DNA from 2 places in the Bacillus sp. 9.4 genome. Region 1 is predicted to be linked to the other one. Evidence: a T-box and tRNA genes for the amino acid it is inferred to sense, from the RefSeq annotation. Region 1 holds a T-box; the other holds one or more tRNA genes.

The links. A T-box is a leader RNA that pairs with one kind of tRNA and senses whether it is charged. The one in region 1 lies ahead of tyrS (tyrosine--tRNA ligase), so its partner is inferred to be a tRNA-Tyr.
Region 2: it has a tRNA-Tyr gene. The T-box ahead of tyrS (tyrosine--tRNA ligase) is inferred to sense a tRNA for this amino acid. The anticodon was not compared.

What each region holds. Positions count from the first base shown of each region.
Region 1 covers NZ_JBVFMU010000004.1:85,621-93,760, reverse strand. Annotated here, with positions in the region: gene dltA (D-alanine--poly(phosphoribitol) ligase subunit DltA) at 1-462, opposite strand, end outside; gene ACZ07B_RS16250 (teichoic acid D-Ala incorporation-associated protein DltX) at 480-629, opposite strand; gene ACZ07B_RS16245 (hypothetical protein) at 779-913, shown strand; gene ACZ07B_RS16240 (1,4-dihydroxy-2-naphthoate polyprenyltransferase) at 1,076-2,011, shown strand; gene ywaC (GTP pyrophosphokinase YwaC) at 2,153-2,785, shown strand; gene ywaD (aminopeptidase YwaD) at 2,816-4,183, opposite strand; gene tyrS (tyrosine--tRNA ligase) at 4,339-5,580, opposite strand; T-box leader at 5,622-5,836, opposite strand; gene ywaE (tyrZ transcriptional regulator YwaE) at 5,831-6,346, opposite strand; gene ACZ07B_RS16215 (YwaF family protein) at 6,497-7,210, shown strand; gene ACZ07B_RS16210 (glycosyltransferase family 8 protein) at 7,320-8,140, shown strand, end outside.
Region 2 covers NZ_JBVFMU010000005.1:13,813-21,952, forward strand. Annotated here, with positions in the region: gene ACZ07B_RS17750 (PTS transporter subunit EIIC) at 1-1,240, opposite strand, end outside; gene ACZ07B_RS17755 (MurR/RpiR family transcriptional regulator) at 1,266-2,117, opposite strand; gene murQ (N-acetylmuramic acid 6-phosphate etherase) at 2,134-3,048, opposite strand; gene ACZ07B_RS17765 (GNAT family N-acetyltransferase) at 3,158-3,640, opposite strand; gene ACZ07B_RS17770 (2-thiouracil desulfurase family protein) at 3,653-4,108, opposite strand; tRNA gene ACZ07B_RS17775 (tRNA-Glu) at 4,288-4,362, shown strand; tRNA gene ACZ07B_RS17780 (tRNA-Val) at 4,366-4,441, shown strand; tRNA gene ACZ07B_RS17785 (tRNA-Thr) at 4,446-4,518, shown strand; tRNA gene ACZ07B_RS17790 (tRNA-Tyr) at 4,541-4,625, shown strand; tRNA gene ACZ07B_RS17795 (tRNA-Gln) at 4,630-4,701, shown strand; gene sigW (RNA polymerase sigma factor SigW) at 4,932-5,495, shown strand; gene rsiW (anti-sigma-W factor RsiW) at 5,509-6,135, shown strand; gene cdaA (diadenylate cyclase CdaA) at 6,296-7,117, shown strand; gene cdaR (CdaA regulatory protein CdaR) at 7,110-8,140, shown strand, end outside.

The DNA of each region.
Region 1 (8,140 bases):
GCTCCCGGAAGTGTAAATGATATAAAACGTCTCGTGTTCCTTAACCCATTGATCTTGGATGACAGAGCCGCCTTCGTTTTCCAGCAGTTCTTCCGCAGAAACTGTCTGAATCTGCTGGCCGACTGCATCAATTGAGAGTCCTGCTGCATGGATCAGCAATTCTGCTCCAGAACTTTCGATAATTTTCGCAATCCGTTCGGACGGAATGGACAGGTCAACCGGAATATAAGGATGTCCCGCTTTGACACTTCCCAAGAAGGAAACGATCATGTGCGGCTCCATATGGCCGTACACAAGGATAGGAGATTTCTTTTCCCCAGAAATGCGTTTTTGGATCGCGGCAGCCGCGCGGTCAGACTGCTCCCATAATTCCTGATACGTGAGCGACTGGCCTTGAGAGCGGAAGGCATCGGTTTGCGGATAAGTTTCCGCATGTGTTTGAATAGCATGTAAAAGTTTCATAGTTATTCTCTCTCCAATTAGAAATCGTTATAAATATATGAACCGGTATTCGCGGTGTGAAAACCATACATAAAAAACAAAACAAGCAGTATCATCAAATAAAAGCCTGTATGACATGTCCACTTGACAGCGGGTTTTTCATACAGCTGTTTCATTAATTGCAGCATATCAAAAATTCCCTTCCCGTTTTTTCGACAATCACATGAGTATTTGACGATCAGATGCTCAAAAAGTTTCATTTTTTCCCTAATCTCCCTCAAATTAATATATCGGCGTATGTTTTTGAAAATGAATCTTTATACCTGCAAGGGCAAGAATGGAATGTTTCGAGCTGATTCATAATAAAGGAAAAGATAGCTGGAGTCAAAAGATCTTTTTAACTTTTAAAAAGTGTAATGTACTTAAAAAAATTTTTCTGTACCTGTTCGTTCAAGTGAAAGCAGAAACCTAATGAAATCAGGGCGAGAAGCGTATAATAAGAAAGAAAACGCCTTCTTGCGGTATCTTGTGAAATAGGGGAGAAGTCATTATGATAGATAAGGAAGCAAAAGGAGTTTTTTATTAAGCTGCCGGCTGAAAAAAAGTAAGCCTTTTAATAGAAAGGAAGAGGAAGATGAACCAAACAAATAAGGGTGAGGGTCAGACAGCGCCGCAAAAAGAAAGCATGGGGCAGATCCTTTGGCAGTTAACTCGTCCTCATACGTTAACCGCATCGTTTGTGCCTGTGCTGCTCGGAACCGTTTTGGCGATGTTTTATGTGAAGGTTGATCTGCTGCTGTTTTTGGCTATGCTGTTTTCTTGCCTATGGATCCAGATCGCGACGAACTTATTTAATGAATACTATGATTTTAAACGCGGGTTAGATACAGCAGAATCAGTCGGAATCGGAGGGGCAATTGTACGCCACGGAATGAAGCCTAAAACGATTTTGCAATTAGCTCTCGCATCATACGGGATTGCCATTTTGCTCGGTGTCTATATTTGTGCGAGCAGCAGCTGGTGGCTTGCGCTGATCGGCCTTGTCGGCATGGCGATCGGCTACCTGTATACAGGCGGGCCGCTGCCGATTGCGTACACGCCGTTCGGTGAATTATTCTCAGGCATTTGCATGGGTTCGGTGTTTGTGCTGATTTCGTTTTTCATTCAGACAGATATGATCAACACGCAAAGCATTTTGATTTCCATCCCGATTGCGATTCTTGTCGGCGCGATTAACCTGTCGAACAACATTCGTGATATTGAAGAGGACAAAAAAGGCGGCCGCAAAACATTGGCGATTTTGATGGGGCATAAGGGAGCTGTTACTCTGTTAGCTGCGTCGTTTGCCGTCGCTTATATCTGGGTTGTCGGCTTGGTTATTACCGGTGCCGCAAGCCCATGGCTGTTTGTCGTCTTTTTGAGCGTGCCTAAGCCGGTTCAGGCAGTGAAGGGCTTCGTCCAGAACGAAATGCCGATGAATATGATTGTCGCAATGAAATCAACAGCCCAAACAAATACATTTTTCGGATTCCTGCTCTCGATCGGATTATTGATCAGCTATTTCCGATAATAAAAAAGACCGCTCGTTTCGTGCGGTCTTTTTTTGTTACAATCGACCGCATTTTGTAAAAAAATTCATAGAACCTTGCAGCAGACAGGGACGTCTAGTACATGGACAGCGGATAAAGTTCCGTTAAAGGAGATGACGAAAATGGATTTATCTGTAACACATATGGACGATTTAAAAGCAGTAATGGAAGACTGGAAAAATGAATTATTAGTTTATAAATTTGCGCTAGATGCGCTCGATACAAAGTTCTCAATTATTAGCCAGGAATATAACCTCATTCACGGACACAACCCGATTGAACATACAAAATCCCGTGTCAAAAGCTTTGAAAGCATCGTGAATAAGTTAATGAGAAAGGGCTGTGAGATTACGACGAAGGAAATGAAGGAGCATATTCACGACATTGCCGGCGTGCGCATCATCTGTTCCTTTATTTCTGACATTTATAATGTCGTGAATGTGTTGAAGCAGCATGAAGATTTGAGAATCGTAAAGGTAAAGGATTATATCCAGACACCCAAACCGAATGGCTATCGAAGCCTGCATTTAATCATTGAGATGCCTGTGAATTTAACGAACCGTGTGGAATACGTCAAAGCAGAAATTCAAATCCGGACAATCGCGATGGATTTCTGGGCGAGCCTTGAACATAAAATTTATTATAAATTGAACAATGACGTTCCTAAGCAATTAACAGATGAGCTGAAGGAAGCCGCGGAGATTGCCCATTACCTAGATGAGAAAATGCTGGGGATTAAGAAAGAAGTGGATTAAAAAAAGACGGCACCCAAGTGCCGTCTTTTTTTATTTGATATCTTCAAAAATGTCAGATGCTTTCGCCTTCATTTGTTTCTTAATGGTTTTCGGTTTCTTCTCTTTTTTCACAGCCTCATAGACTGCGGCTGTCACAAGATCGCCTGCTTGCTGGAGGCGTTCTTTGCTGATATGTTCGATCGAGTCTTCAGGGGTATGATACCACGGCTCAACTTCTTCTGTTTCCGGGTCTCCCCAAATAAAGTTCGCGGAATCAATGCCGGCTTCGTGGAATGGCACATGATCAGATGATCCTCCCTGTGTCAGAGACAGGCTGTCAAACCCAATTTTTTCAGCAGCCGTATGGCTGGATTCCCAAACATAGTTAGATTGGCCATCCAATGTGTTGACATACAGCTCAGACGCTTTTTCCCAGCTTGTGCCTACCATATCTAAGTTGAAGTTCACTTCGCTTCGTTTCAGCTCTTTTTCCGATAGATGATCTACATAGTGAGAGGAGCCGAGCAGGCCGAGCTCTTCGGCGCCGAAAGCGATAAAGCGGATTTCTTTATCAGATGGAACGCTTTTTAAGACACGCGCCATCTCCAGCATAACAGAGGTTCCTGAGCCGTTGTCATTTGCTCCGGGTGAAAAAGGAACACTGTCGTAATGGGCCGTCACGTACACAATGTCTGGATGTTTGATGTTCTTTGGTTTTTTGATTCCGATGATATTCTGGGAGGTTTGGTTTGTGAATGCTTTTAGTTTTAAGGTGGCTTCTTTTTGCTGGGTAAGTGCTTCGCCGTCTTCTTTCTTAATGCCGACGACCGGAATGCCGACTTTATTTCCCGACAGGTTTGGCGTCATAGGCACGAGGCTTTCTTTGTTGTTATAAATGATGACAGCTTTCGCTCCGGCGGCTTCGGCATTTTTGGCTTTCTCGTAATAAGTCAGGTCTCCTCTGGAAATCAAGGCGATTTTGCCCTTGACGTCAGCGGTAAAGTCCTTTTGATAGCCCAATCCCGCATTGTAAAGCGGGGCCGTCAGCCCTTGTTCCTCAGTCGGAGCTGAACCGGACGCCGCTTGGAGAAGAATATCGCGTCCTGCTGAAGACAGTGTTCCCTCAAGCCGGTCAGGAATGTTGAATCGTTGAACCTTCACATCAAGCTTTAATTTTCTCATTGATGAGGCGATCAATAGGGCACTCTTTTTTTCAGCTGCAGTTCCGGCTATTCTGGGGCCGATTGCTTCACTTAGCTGAGAAATGGTAGAGTACGCATGTTTTGCTTTGAATGGAAGCTCGCGCTCGCTATTTGATATTTGTACAGCGTGCGCGGCAGGGGTGACACTCTGTGCCGGCAAGAGCAGTGTGCCGGCAGTTAAAACAGCCATCGTCATGACAGTCAAAAGCTTTTTCATCAAAAATAAACCTCCCCTAAATGTATGGTTGGGGAATATTTCGGGATGCTAAAGGAGTTTCCTGCAAGATGGAGAGCGTTTTTGAAAAGACAGTGCTTTATACCTGCAAAAAAACGCTTATGAATGAAGGGTCATAAGCGTTTCGGAATATCAGACTATTGGAGCTTTAAAAACTTGCGTTTGCCGACTTGGATGATCATATTCTCTCTTATCTCTGCTTTGGCGTGAACATCTGTTATTTTCTCTCCGTCGATGCGTACACCTCCGTTTTGAATCATGCGGCGCGCCTCGCTCTTCGAAGAGAGGAGTTTTAGCTTGACGAGCAGATCAATCATCGCTATCGTTTTTTCGCCTTTCCAGTTTACGGCCGGTATATCTTCCGGCAGGCTGTTTTCCTGAAAGACTGTTTTAAACGAGTGTTCGGCAGCTTCTGCTGCTTTCTCTCCGTGATACATTCGGACGATTGTTTTGGCTAAAAGCATTTTGGCATCACGCGGATGAACGGCGCCGGTTTCTAAGTCTTTTACGAGCTGTTTTTTCTCTTCAAGCTCTAAGTCTGTCGCCAAGTGGATGTATTTTTTCATCAGGCTGTCGGGCAGTGACATCGTTTTTCCGTACATGTCGTTTGGATGTTCGTTAATGCCGATGTAGTTGTGTTTCGACTTTGACATTTTTTCGACGCCATCCAAGCCTTCCAAGAGCGGCATAAGGATGACGACTTGTTTTTCTTTGTTGTATCGTTCTTGGAAATGCCGTCCCATGAGGACATTGAAATGCTGATCCGTTCCGCCTAATTCAATATCACTTTCGAGAACGACAGAATCATATCCCTGCATCAATGGGTAAAAGAATTCATGCAGTGAGATTGGTTTTTGCATGGCGATGCGTTCTTCAAAGTCGTCGCGCTCCATCAGGCGGGCTACCGTTATTTTCCCTGCTAATTCAATGACATCTTCCAGATTCAATGTTTTCAGCCATTTTGAGTTATAGTGAAGCTCGACTTTTTCTGGATCAAGCACTTTTCCGAATTGCTCAAAGTAGGTTTTGGCATTGTGCTGAACTTCTTCATCAGTCAGTTGCTTTCTGGCTGCCGATTTTCCCGTCGGATCACCAATTTTTCCTGTGAAATCCCCAATTAACAGCTGGACAATGTGGCCGTTTTCTTGAAATTGGCGAAGCTTATTTAACACAACCGTATGGCCCAAATGTACATCCGGTGCAGACGGATCTAATCCGAGCTTAATTTTAAGCGGCGTGCCCGTGGAAATTGATTTCACGAGCTTTGCCTTTAATTCCTCCGGCGGTATGACTTCGTGGGCGCCTGTCATGTATAGCTGAAGCTGTCTTTCTACCTCTTTTTGCTGTGACGCTGTGAGCTGCTCAAATGTTCTCATCATTTTTCCTCCTTTTTTACAAACACAAAAAAGAGCCCATCCCGATAAGGGACGTGGCTCAATGCACGCGGTACCACCCTGGTTGAAGACATTGTCTTCCGCTCATTCGAATAACGGTTTCCCGTTCTTTGCTACTTTTAAGGTTCACAAAGAAAGCTCGGGGAGGTAATTCACGTTTGCTGTGTGCCGGCTCGCACCTTCCGCCGGCTCTCTGAAACAGGGAGACAAACCGCTACTGGATTCCCGTCAAAGCTTATGTTGTATGAAGATTGTCAGCTACCTTTCTAAGCAGCCCTGTCAATATTTTCTGTTCGTCCTTCGTCATTCCCGCAATGAGCTCTGTTTCCCCTTTGTGAAACTCCGGGTAGAGTTCTTCGATCGCTTGTTTGCCGGAATCGGTGATAGAGACAAACACGAGTCGCCGATCTCTTGTGTCGATGCTTTTACGGCAAAAATTCTTTTTTTCGAGCGTTTTGATCACGTTGCTTGCTGTAGCTGTAGATATCCCTGACAGCTCAGCGATTTTTCTCGTTTCGAGCGCTCCCCATACCCATAGATCATAAAGAATGGAGAAAGCGGTCCAAGAAAGGTTATAGGAAGAAAGAACCTCAGTCTCCATTTTGACACGGAGCCTTTGTGCAGACCGATACAGATTCGTAGCGATCGAAATGGCTTCTAGGTTGAGTGACTCGACGGGCATTTGTTTGAGCTTAGAAAGTGTATCGTGTTCTTCCTTCCGAAGCTGCTGATGTTGATGTGAACGTTCCATTTTTTAGGCCTGCCTTAAATTAACAGAATCATTAGCTATGAAACGAATTGTAACAGAGGATGATGTGAACTTCAAGCCCATATATCGGTTGAATAAAAAAAGCCCAAACAACGCCAAAATAAACAAAAAACCGCAAACGGGGGTGCAGTTTTGCAAAAATATGTTCAATCCGTCTATAAACATGATCCGTTTCATCTATTTTCGACAGAGCATGTAGTGACGTTAGCGATTATCGCCCTTTTCGCCATTCTGTTGTTTTTGTTCCAAGATGGGGTCAAGCAGCCGAGGGCCAGCCGGTTTTTGCGTTCTCTGTTTGTGTTTCTTTTGCTTGGTTCGCAAATCGGCTATCAAATATGGATGGTCGCCACGGGCAGGTGGTCGGTGCGCACTTCATTGCCTCTCCAGCTTAGTGACCTGTCGGTGTATTTGTCAGCTATTATGTTAGTGACAAAAAGCAGAAAGCTGTTTGTGTTTTTATTTTTTGCCGGCATCGGCAGTTCGATTCAGGCTCTTGCCACTCCTGACCTTGGTATGTTTTCATTTCCGCATATCCGATATATCCTCTTTTTTATTTCTCACGGGTCTGTGTTTTTATCCTGTCTGCTGATGGCTGTGATTGGCACCTACAGAATGGGCCAGCGCTCGTTATGGGTGACAGTCCTGCTTGTTAATGTGTACGGCGTCTGTATTTTCCTGATTGATCGCTGGCTTGGCGCGAATTATATGTATTTGACGAAAAAACCGGGCGGATCCTCTCTCTTAGATGTTCTCGGGCCATGGCCATGGTATATCGTCTCGGCTGAAGCCATCACGGTCGCCAGCTTTTTCATTCTTTATTGGCTTTATCGCATCTTCAAAAAATGACACCTTTTTTGTTGTATCACACATTCTGTTTTAAAAAATGTCGGAGAACGTGTTTATTTTTTTGAAAAAGGGTATGTAACTTGTACAACAAAAAGGGAGATGAATACCATTGAGGAAAGATGAAATCATGCATATCGTATCATGCGCAGATGATAATTATGCTCGTCATTTAGGTGGGATGTTCGTTTCTTTATTGACTAACATGGATCAGGAGAGAGAGGTAAAATTATACGTCATTGATGGCGGAATTAAGCCTGATAACAAAAAAAGACTGGAAGAAACCACTTTGAAATTCGGAGTGCCGATTGAGTTTTTAGAAGTGGATACCAAAATGTATGAACATGCGGTAGAGAGCAGCCATATTACAAAAGCCGCGTATTACCGCATTTCGATTCCCGACTTAATTAAGGATGAAAGCATCAAACGAATGATTTACATCGATTGTGATGCGCTTGTCCTAGAGGATATTTCTAAGCTATGGGACTTAGACATTGCGCCATACACCGTAGCCGCTGTTGAGGATGCGGGGCAGCATGAACGCCTGAAAGAAATGAACGTCACTGATACAGGGAAGTATTTTAACTCAGGTATCATGATTATTGATTTTGAGTCTTGGAGAAAGCAAAACATCACAGAAAAAGTCATCAACTTTATCAATGAACACCCAGACGAAGACTTTCTTGTGCTGCATGACCAAGATGCACTGAATGCGATCTTGTATGATCAGTGGTATGAACTTCATCCGCGCTGGAACGCTCAAACCTATATCATGTTAAAGCTGAAAACCCCACCGACTCTGTTAGGGCGGAAGCTTTACAACGAAGCGAGACAAAACCCGGCAGTCGTCCACTTCTGCGGCGGTGAAAAGCCTTGGAATTCCAATACGAAACACCCATATCGTGATCAGTATTTCCATTACATGTCGTATAC
Region 2 (8,140 bases), on a different contig from region 1:
GCGGCAGTCCGGAGACACCAATCGCAATGGTGGCTACTTGAAAATACGCTTGAAAGGCACCACCGATTCCAGCTCCTAAACATGCTGTTAAAAACGGACGGCCAAGCGGCAGCGTGACTCCGAAAATAAGCGGTTCACCAATGCCTAGCAGTCCCGATGGAAGCCCGCCGGCGATTGCTTTCCTCAGTGTTGTTTTTTTCGTCTTCACGAAAACGGCAAAGGCCGCGCCTACCTGTCCTGCACCTCCCATAGCCAAAATAGGGAGCAGAGGATCATTGCCAATTGAATTGATCAGTTCCATGTGCACAGGCGTCAAGCCTTGATGCAGTCCGGTTACGACGAGAGGAAGGAAGGTTGCGCCCAGAATAAAGCCTGCAGCGATGCCGCCGATGTCCAGGATGGACAGAAGGCCGGATGTAATGGCATCAGAAATGAATCCGCCTAAAGGCATAAATACGACATACGTTACGATTCCGGTGATTAACAGTGAAACGGTGGGTGTGACAATGATATCGAGTGATTGAGGAATAAAACGGCGAATAAATTGTTCGGTGTAAGCAATGAATATGGCTGCGAAAAGGACGCCGATCAGACCTCCCCTGCCCGGGAGAAGCTCTTCTCCAAATAAACTGATTTTTGCGATCTCCGGATTGATAATCAAGATCCCGGCCAAAGCCCCAAGTGCGGGTGTCCCGCCAAATTCTTTCGAAGCGTTAATACCGACGAGAATGCCGAGATAAGTGAACAGCCCTGATCCGATGACTGTCAGGATAATCGCAATTTGTGAGTCTGCAGAGAGCCAGCCTGCTTGAATAATTGCTTTGGTAATCCCAGTAATTAAACCGGAAGCGACTAGAGCGGGAATAAGAGGGATAAAAATGCTGGCAATTTTACGTAAGAAAAGTTTAAAAGGAGTGGCGTTTTTTCGATTGATATCGGCTTTCTTTTTGGCCGCAGCTTCTTTGACATCGGCACCTTCTTCTGCTGACACGAGCTTTGAGAAAGCAGCTGTAACATGATTGACGACTCCTGTGCCGAGGATAATTTGTAAGGTTTCAGCTTCAACGACCCCCAATACGCCGTCAAGCTTTCTTAAACCCTGAGCATCTGCTTTGCTTTCATCGTAAGGCGTAATGCGCAGGCGTGTCATGCAATGCGTATATGAAGAAATATTGGATTTTCCTCCGCATAGCTCAAGGATTTTCTGTGCGAGATGATGGTAGTTATTTTCTTTGCTCATTAAAACCCCTCCCCTTCAAGATGCCTTATTTTATTCTCATAGATTGTATGGCTGCTCTCGTTTTATCTATATAACCGGTTGTCGTTTCATACTGCTCAGCCGCCATGCCTAAAAACAAAACATCAATTATAAAAAGCTGGGCGAGGCGGGAGGAAGTGGCTGCACTTCGAATCAAGGCTTCATTGGAATGGGCTGTATACAAAGGGACATCAGCCAGTGCGGAGACGGATGTCTGACTGAATTGTGTGAGGCTGATCGTTGTGATGCCTTTTTCCTTGGCCATGGCAAACAGTTCAATGATTTCCTGTGTCTCTCCTGAAAACGAAATGGCGAATACGATGTCGTCTTTATCTGCATTTGCGATTAAAGATGCCACAAGATGAGTGTCTGTAAACGCGGTTGCTTGTTTATGAATGCGAAGCCACTTTTGCTGGGCGTCCTTGGCGACAATGCCGGAAGCCCCGAGGCCGATAAAATGCACGGTATGAGCTTTGAGAAGCAGAGAAACCGCTCGTTCAAGCTCTTTGTAGTCCATCAGGTCTGAAGTATCCTGAATGGCTTGAATGGCATTGCCGGCCGTTTTTTCGGAAATGGAGGGCAGCGGCTCGTGGGGAACAATATCCCGGTAGCCCTGAAACGTAGGCTTTGCCAGATCGCCCGCTACTCTCATTTTTAAATCTTGAAATCCTTTTAAACCGAGTGATTTGCAGAGCCTGATGACGGCAGCGTCACTTGAATTGGCTAAGGCGCTGATTTCGTTGACCGTGCTTTCGATTGCTTTGTGGGGATGGGCTAGGATATAATCTGCAAGTTTGCGCTCGGATGGAGGGAGCTTATGCTTCATTGATTGGATGATCGCTAAACCGCCTGTGGCCATTCTAGTTCTCTCCTTATCATGGATGGTAATGTTCGATTGCTTTGTCAATGAAACCGTTTGCTTCATCGAGTAATGTCTTTGCTTGTTTCTGATCTGTGCTTGTTTTGAGCATGACGATTGCTGTTTTGACGTGATGATCGGCTTGTTCCAGAGTGTATCTGGCTGTGTCGTATGAAGCGTTTGTAAGGCTTTGGATAATGCTGATGGCGCGTTCTTTTAGTTTTTTGTTGCTGACGTTGACGTCTACCATCAAGTTTTCGTAAACCTTGCCGATTTTGACCATTACAGCGGTAGATATCATGTTTAGAATCATTTTATGAGCGGTTGCGGCTTTCATACGTGTTGATCCTGTAATGGTCTCAGGTCCGACGACAACCTCAATGCTGTGATCCGCATCCTTGCTGATGGCGGAATTTTCATTGCAAGTAAGGGCGATGGTGTGTGCTCCGACTTTGCGGGCGTATCTTAGGGCGCCTGCGGCGTAGGGTGTGCGGCCGCTCGCTGCGATGGCAATGACGGTGTCATTTGAAGTGAGCTGTATGTTTCTTAAATCTTCAGCTCCTGCTTCTTCACTGTCTTCAATGCCCTCTGCTGCCTGTAAAAAGGCTTCGGGGCCTCCAGCCATGATTCCGATGACCTGATCTGGGCTTACGCTGTAGGTGGGAGGACATTCAACAGCATCCATGACGCCGAGTCTGCCGCTTGTGCCGGCGCCTGTATATATGAGCCGGCCTCCATTTTGAAACGATTCATAAGCGCAGTCTACAGCTGTTTTGATGTCGGGGAGAACCTCTTGAACGGCTGCAGCGACTTTCATATCTTCGTTGTTGATCATTTTGAGGATGCCGAGAGTGTTTGCTTTGTGGATTTCAACTGTTTGGCTATTGCGTGATTCTGTTGTAAGACGGTGAAGGTTTAATGGTTCTGACATGAGGATGCCCCCTGTTTTAAAATGATATATCTCAATATTCAGTATATTCATTTCTGTTATGATATTTCAACTATGTTTTTAAATTTTTGAAATTTTATTTCACTCAAGACTATAAGAAATGATGAAGGATCAACTGTTCTCCAAGCGGCCCGATTCTTCGCCGTCCTTTATCAAGGAACCCGCTTTTCATATAAAGGTGTTTTGCGCGTATGTTCAGATGATTGACGGCCAAGATGATTTCGTCGCACCATGGAAAATATCCGCTCACAAAAGCGGGAAGCAAAAGCATGGCTTTTTTCGCATAGCCTTTTCCGTGATGCACAGCGTTTAAAGACAGGGAGCTGAGCAGTAAAGCAAATGGATTGTTAGAATAAGAAGCAAGCGTTTCTTTTGATGCATGTAAAATGAAAAAACCGACTGGAAGGTCGTCTTTTAAGACGACAACCGGGTATCGGTCCTGTATGCCCAGAGCCTGAGACAGCACCTCTTTCGGGAGGGAGGTAAAGCGTTTGTCATCGTTGGTGAGCGTGAATGATTGGAGCTCGGGCAAGTGTTCAGGTTTATAGAAGGATAAAGAAATGTCTTGAGTCATGGGGTGGCCTCCTTACAATATGTCGTTAAGCTCGTTTTCCGAAATGACGCGGTAGCCCGCTTGTTTTAACAGTGCGGCGGTTACTCCGCTGCCGGTGATTTTTTTGCCAGAGAATGTGCCGTTATAGATAAAACCGCTTCCGCAAGATGGACTGTTTTCTTTTAATATGACGGCAGAAGCGTTGATTTCTTTTGCGTAAGCCAATGTTTTCGCGGCGCCTTCCATATATAGTTCTGTGACGTCTTCTCCTGAAGCTGTCACGATTTTCGCTGTTCCATTGAGGACATCCTCGCCGGTGCCTCCTATGATTTCTGCGGGTTCGCGTGGGGTAGAGAAGCCGCCGAGAAGTTCAGGGCAAGCCATGACTGCTTTCTTTTCATCGACGAGTTTTCTGATTTTCTCCGACGCTGCGTGAGAGCCGTTATATCTGCATTCAATGCCTCCAAGGCAGGAACTGACTAGAATCATATTGGTTTCTCCTCTCTTGCTTTGCTTGTCTCTATCATAAAATAAATGGCTTTAGTTGGGAGGCTTTTTCAGTTAAAAAAGGAGTTAAAAAGTTTGAAAATAAAAAATTTAATTTTCGTCTTTACAAACAGGGGGTGACCTGTATATAATAACTTTTGTCAGCTCGACGAGAACACAACGGCCCGTTGGTCAAGCGGTTAAGACACCGCCCTTTCACGGCGGTAACACGGGTTCGAATCCCGTACGGGTCACCATTTGGAGGATTAGCTCAGCTGGGAGAGCATCTGCCTTACAAGCAGAGGGTCGGCGGTTCGAGCCCGTCATCCTCCACCATCTTGCCGGTGTAGCTCAATTGGTAGAGCAACTGACTTGTAATCAGTAGGTTGGGGGTTCAAGTCCTCTTGCCGGCACTGTTTTTTCAAAATTTAATGTGGAGGGGTAGCGAAGTGGCTAAACGCGGCGGACTGTAAATCCGCTCCCTCAGGGTTCGGCAGTTCGAATCTGCCCCCCTCCACCATTATTGGGCTATAGCCAAGCGGTAAGGCAACGGACTTTGACTCCGTCATGCGTTGGTTCGAATCCAGCTAGCCCAGTCACAGACACCTTTGATCAAAAGGTGTCTTTTTTCTTTTCGGAAAAATCATTCCAACTTCTAACTGTTCAGTCTGTATAATAATTTTAAAAATATGTTAAGGTAGTTTATTCACGAATTACCATCTACACCCTGCCAAAAATTTGATAAACTTATTTTATAAAAAAATTGAAACCTTTTGAAACGAAGCTCGTATACATACAGACCGGTGAAGGCAGAGGTTAGATAAATATGGAAATGATGATTAAAAAAAGAATTAAACAAGTCAAAAAAGGCGACCAGAATGCATTTGCGGACATCGTAGATATTTACAAAGATAAAATTTATCAGCTTTGCTACCGTATGCTTGGCAATGTGCATGAGGCGGAGGATATTGCACAGGAAGCTTTCATCAGAGCGTACGTTAATATCGACAGTTTTGATATTAACCGGAAATTTTCAACTTGGCTTTATCGAATCGCGACCAATTTGACCATTGACCGCATTCGCAAAAAGAAGCCGGATTATTACCTCGATGCAGAGGTGGCTGGTACGGAAGGCTTGACCATGTATTCTCAAATCGCCGCAGATGGTGTTTTGCCTGAAGATGCAGTTGTGTCGCTGGAGCTCTCAAACACGATACAGCAGAAAATTTTAAAGCTTCCTGACAAATACAGAACAGTCATCGTATTAAAGTATATTGACGAACTCTCATTAATTGAAATTGGGGAGATTCTAAACATTCCTGTGGGGACTGTGAAAACGCGGATTCACAGAGGCAGAGAGGCTCTTAGAAAACAATTAAGGGATCTTTAAGTGGGGTGATGAAATGAGCTGTCCTGAACAAATTGTGCAGCTTATGCATATGCATCTTGATGGAGATATCCTTCCAAAAGATGAACACGTATTAAATGAACATCTGGAGACATGCGAGAAATGCAGAAAGCATTTTTACGAGATGGAGAAATCCATAGCGCTCGTACGGAGCACATCGCATGTCGAAGCCCCCGCGGATTTTACCGCTAATGTCATGGCAAAATTGCCTAAGGAGAAGAAAAGAGCTTCTGTAAAAAGATGGTTCAGAACCCATCCCGTTATCGCAGCTGCTGCGGTATTCATCATTTTGATGGGCGGAGGTTTTTTTAACAGCTGGCATAATGACCACAATTTCAGCGTATCCAAGCAGCCGAATCTTGTGGTTCATAACCATACTGTGACCGTGCCAGAAGGTGAGACGGTCAAAGGTGATGTCACTGTCAAAAACGGCAAGCTGATTATTAAAGGCAAAATAGACGGGGATGTAACCGTCGTAAACGGCGAAAAGTATATGGCCTCTGCTGGACAAGTCACCGGTCAGATTGAAGAAATCAATCAATTATTCGACTGGACATGGTACAAGATGAAGTCTGCGGGGAAAAGTGTACTCGATGCATTCAGTCCGAACGGAGAAGAGTAAAGCGCGTTAGCCGCTTTGCTCTTTTTTTGCGGGCTGAGAGGGCTGGCACATTTCACTTGCTAAATCGAAATGTGGTATAATGGGCTCGCTATGTAAAGTACATATGCGTAACACGTAAAACACAAAATACGAAATGACTGAAATCTTGGAGGACGAGGAAATGGCTTTTGAGGATATCCCTTTTTTGCAGTACCTCGGCAATGCCGTTGATATTCTCCTTGTTTGGTATGTGATATATAAATTGATTATGGTGATACGCGGCACGAAAGCGGTTCAGCTGTTAAAAGGAATTGTAGTCATCGTGCTTGTTCGTATGGCCAGCCAATATTTGGGCCTCAGCACACTTCAATGGCTGATGGACCAAGCGATAACATGGGGATTTTTAGCAATTATTATTATTTTTCAGCCTGAGCTGAGAAGAGCGCTTGAACAGCTAGGCCGCGGCCGCTTTTTTTCGAGGAGCGGCACGCCTGTTGAAGAAGCGCAGCAGAAAACGATTGAGGCCATTACAAAAGCGATCAATTATATGGCGAAACGCCGTATAGGCGCCTTGCTTACCATTGAGCGGGATACTGGAATGGGGGATTATATTGAGACCGGCATACCACTGAATGCCAAAGTCAGCTCTGAGCTGCTGATCAATATTTTTATCCCAAACACCCCGCTTCATGACGGTGCGGTGATTATGAAAAATAATGAAATTGCCGCGGCCGCCTGTTATCTGCCGCTTTCTGAGAGCCCGTTTATTTCAAAAGAACTGGGCACGCGGCACAGAGCGGCTGTCGGTATCAGTGAAGTAACAGACAGTTTGACGATTATTGTGTCTGAAGAGACCGGCGGCGTCAGTGTGGCAAGGAACGGCGACCTTCACAGAGAGCTAACAGAAGAAGCGCTGAAAGAAATGCTTGAAGCCGAGTTTAAGAAAAACACCAGAGACACTTCTTCTAACCGCTGGTATTGGAGGGGCAAGAAAAATGGATAAATTCTTAAACAACCGCTGGGCTGTGAAAATCATTGCTCTGCTTTTCGCGCTCTTGCTTTATGTGGCGGTTAACAGCAACCAAGCACCGACTCCAAAAAAACCGGGTGAATCTTTCTTTCCGACATCAACAACTGATGAAGCAACTCTGACTGATATCCCGGTTAAAGCGTATTATGATGATGAAAATTACGTCGTGACGGGTGTTCCGCAAACGGTTAATGTCACGATAAAAGGCTCGACAAGCGCCGTGAAAAAGGCTCGGCAGACCAAGAACTTTGAAATATATGCCGATATGGAACATTTGAAAACCGGCACGCATAAGGTTGAGCTTAAGGCCAAAAACGTGTCGGATGGGCTGACAATCTCAATTAATCCGTCTGTTACGACAGTGACCATTCAGGAACGGACGACCAAAAGTTTTCCCGTAGAAGTGGAGTACTACAACAAAAGCAAGATGAAAAAAGGCTATTCTCCGGAGCAGCCGATTGTCAGTCCGAAAAATGTGCAGATTACCGGATCGAAAAATGTCATCGATAATATTTCTCTTGTAAAAGCTTCAGTGAATTTGGAAAACGCAGATGAAACGATTGAAAAGGAAGCGAAAGTGACTGTCTATGATAAAGACGGAAACGCGCTTCCTGTCGACGTGGAGCCCTCGGTCATCAAGATTACCGTTCCGGTGACAAGCCCGAGTAAAAAAGTGCCCTTTAAAATTGAACGGACAGGAAGCCTTCCTGACGGTGTCAGCATAGCGAATATTGAATCCAGCCCCAGTGAGGTAACGGTTTACGGCTCACAGGATGTGTTGGATTCTCTTGAATTTATTGACGGCGTCAGCTTAGATTTAAGTAAAATTAACAAGGATTCCGATATCGAGGCAGATATTCCGCTTCCTGACGGTGTCAAAAAAATCTCACCGTCAAAGGTGACTTTGCATATAGAAGTCGATAGTGAAGCGGATCAGAAGTTCGAGAATGTCCCTATCAAGACTGTAGGGCTGAGCAGCTCACAAAACATTGAATT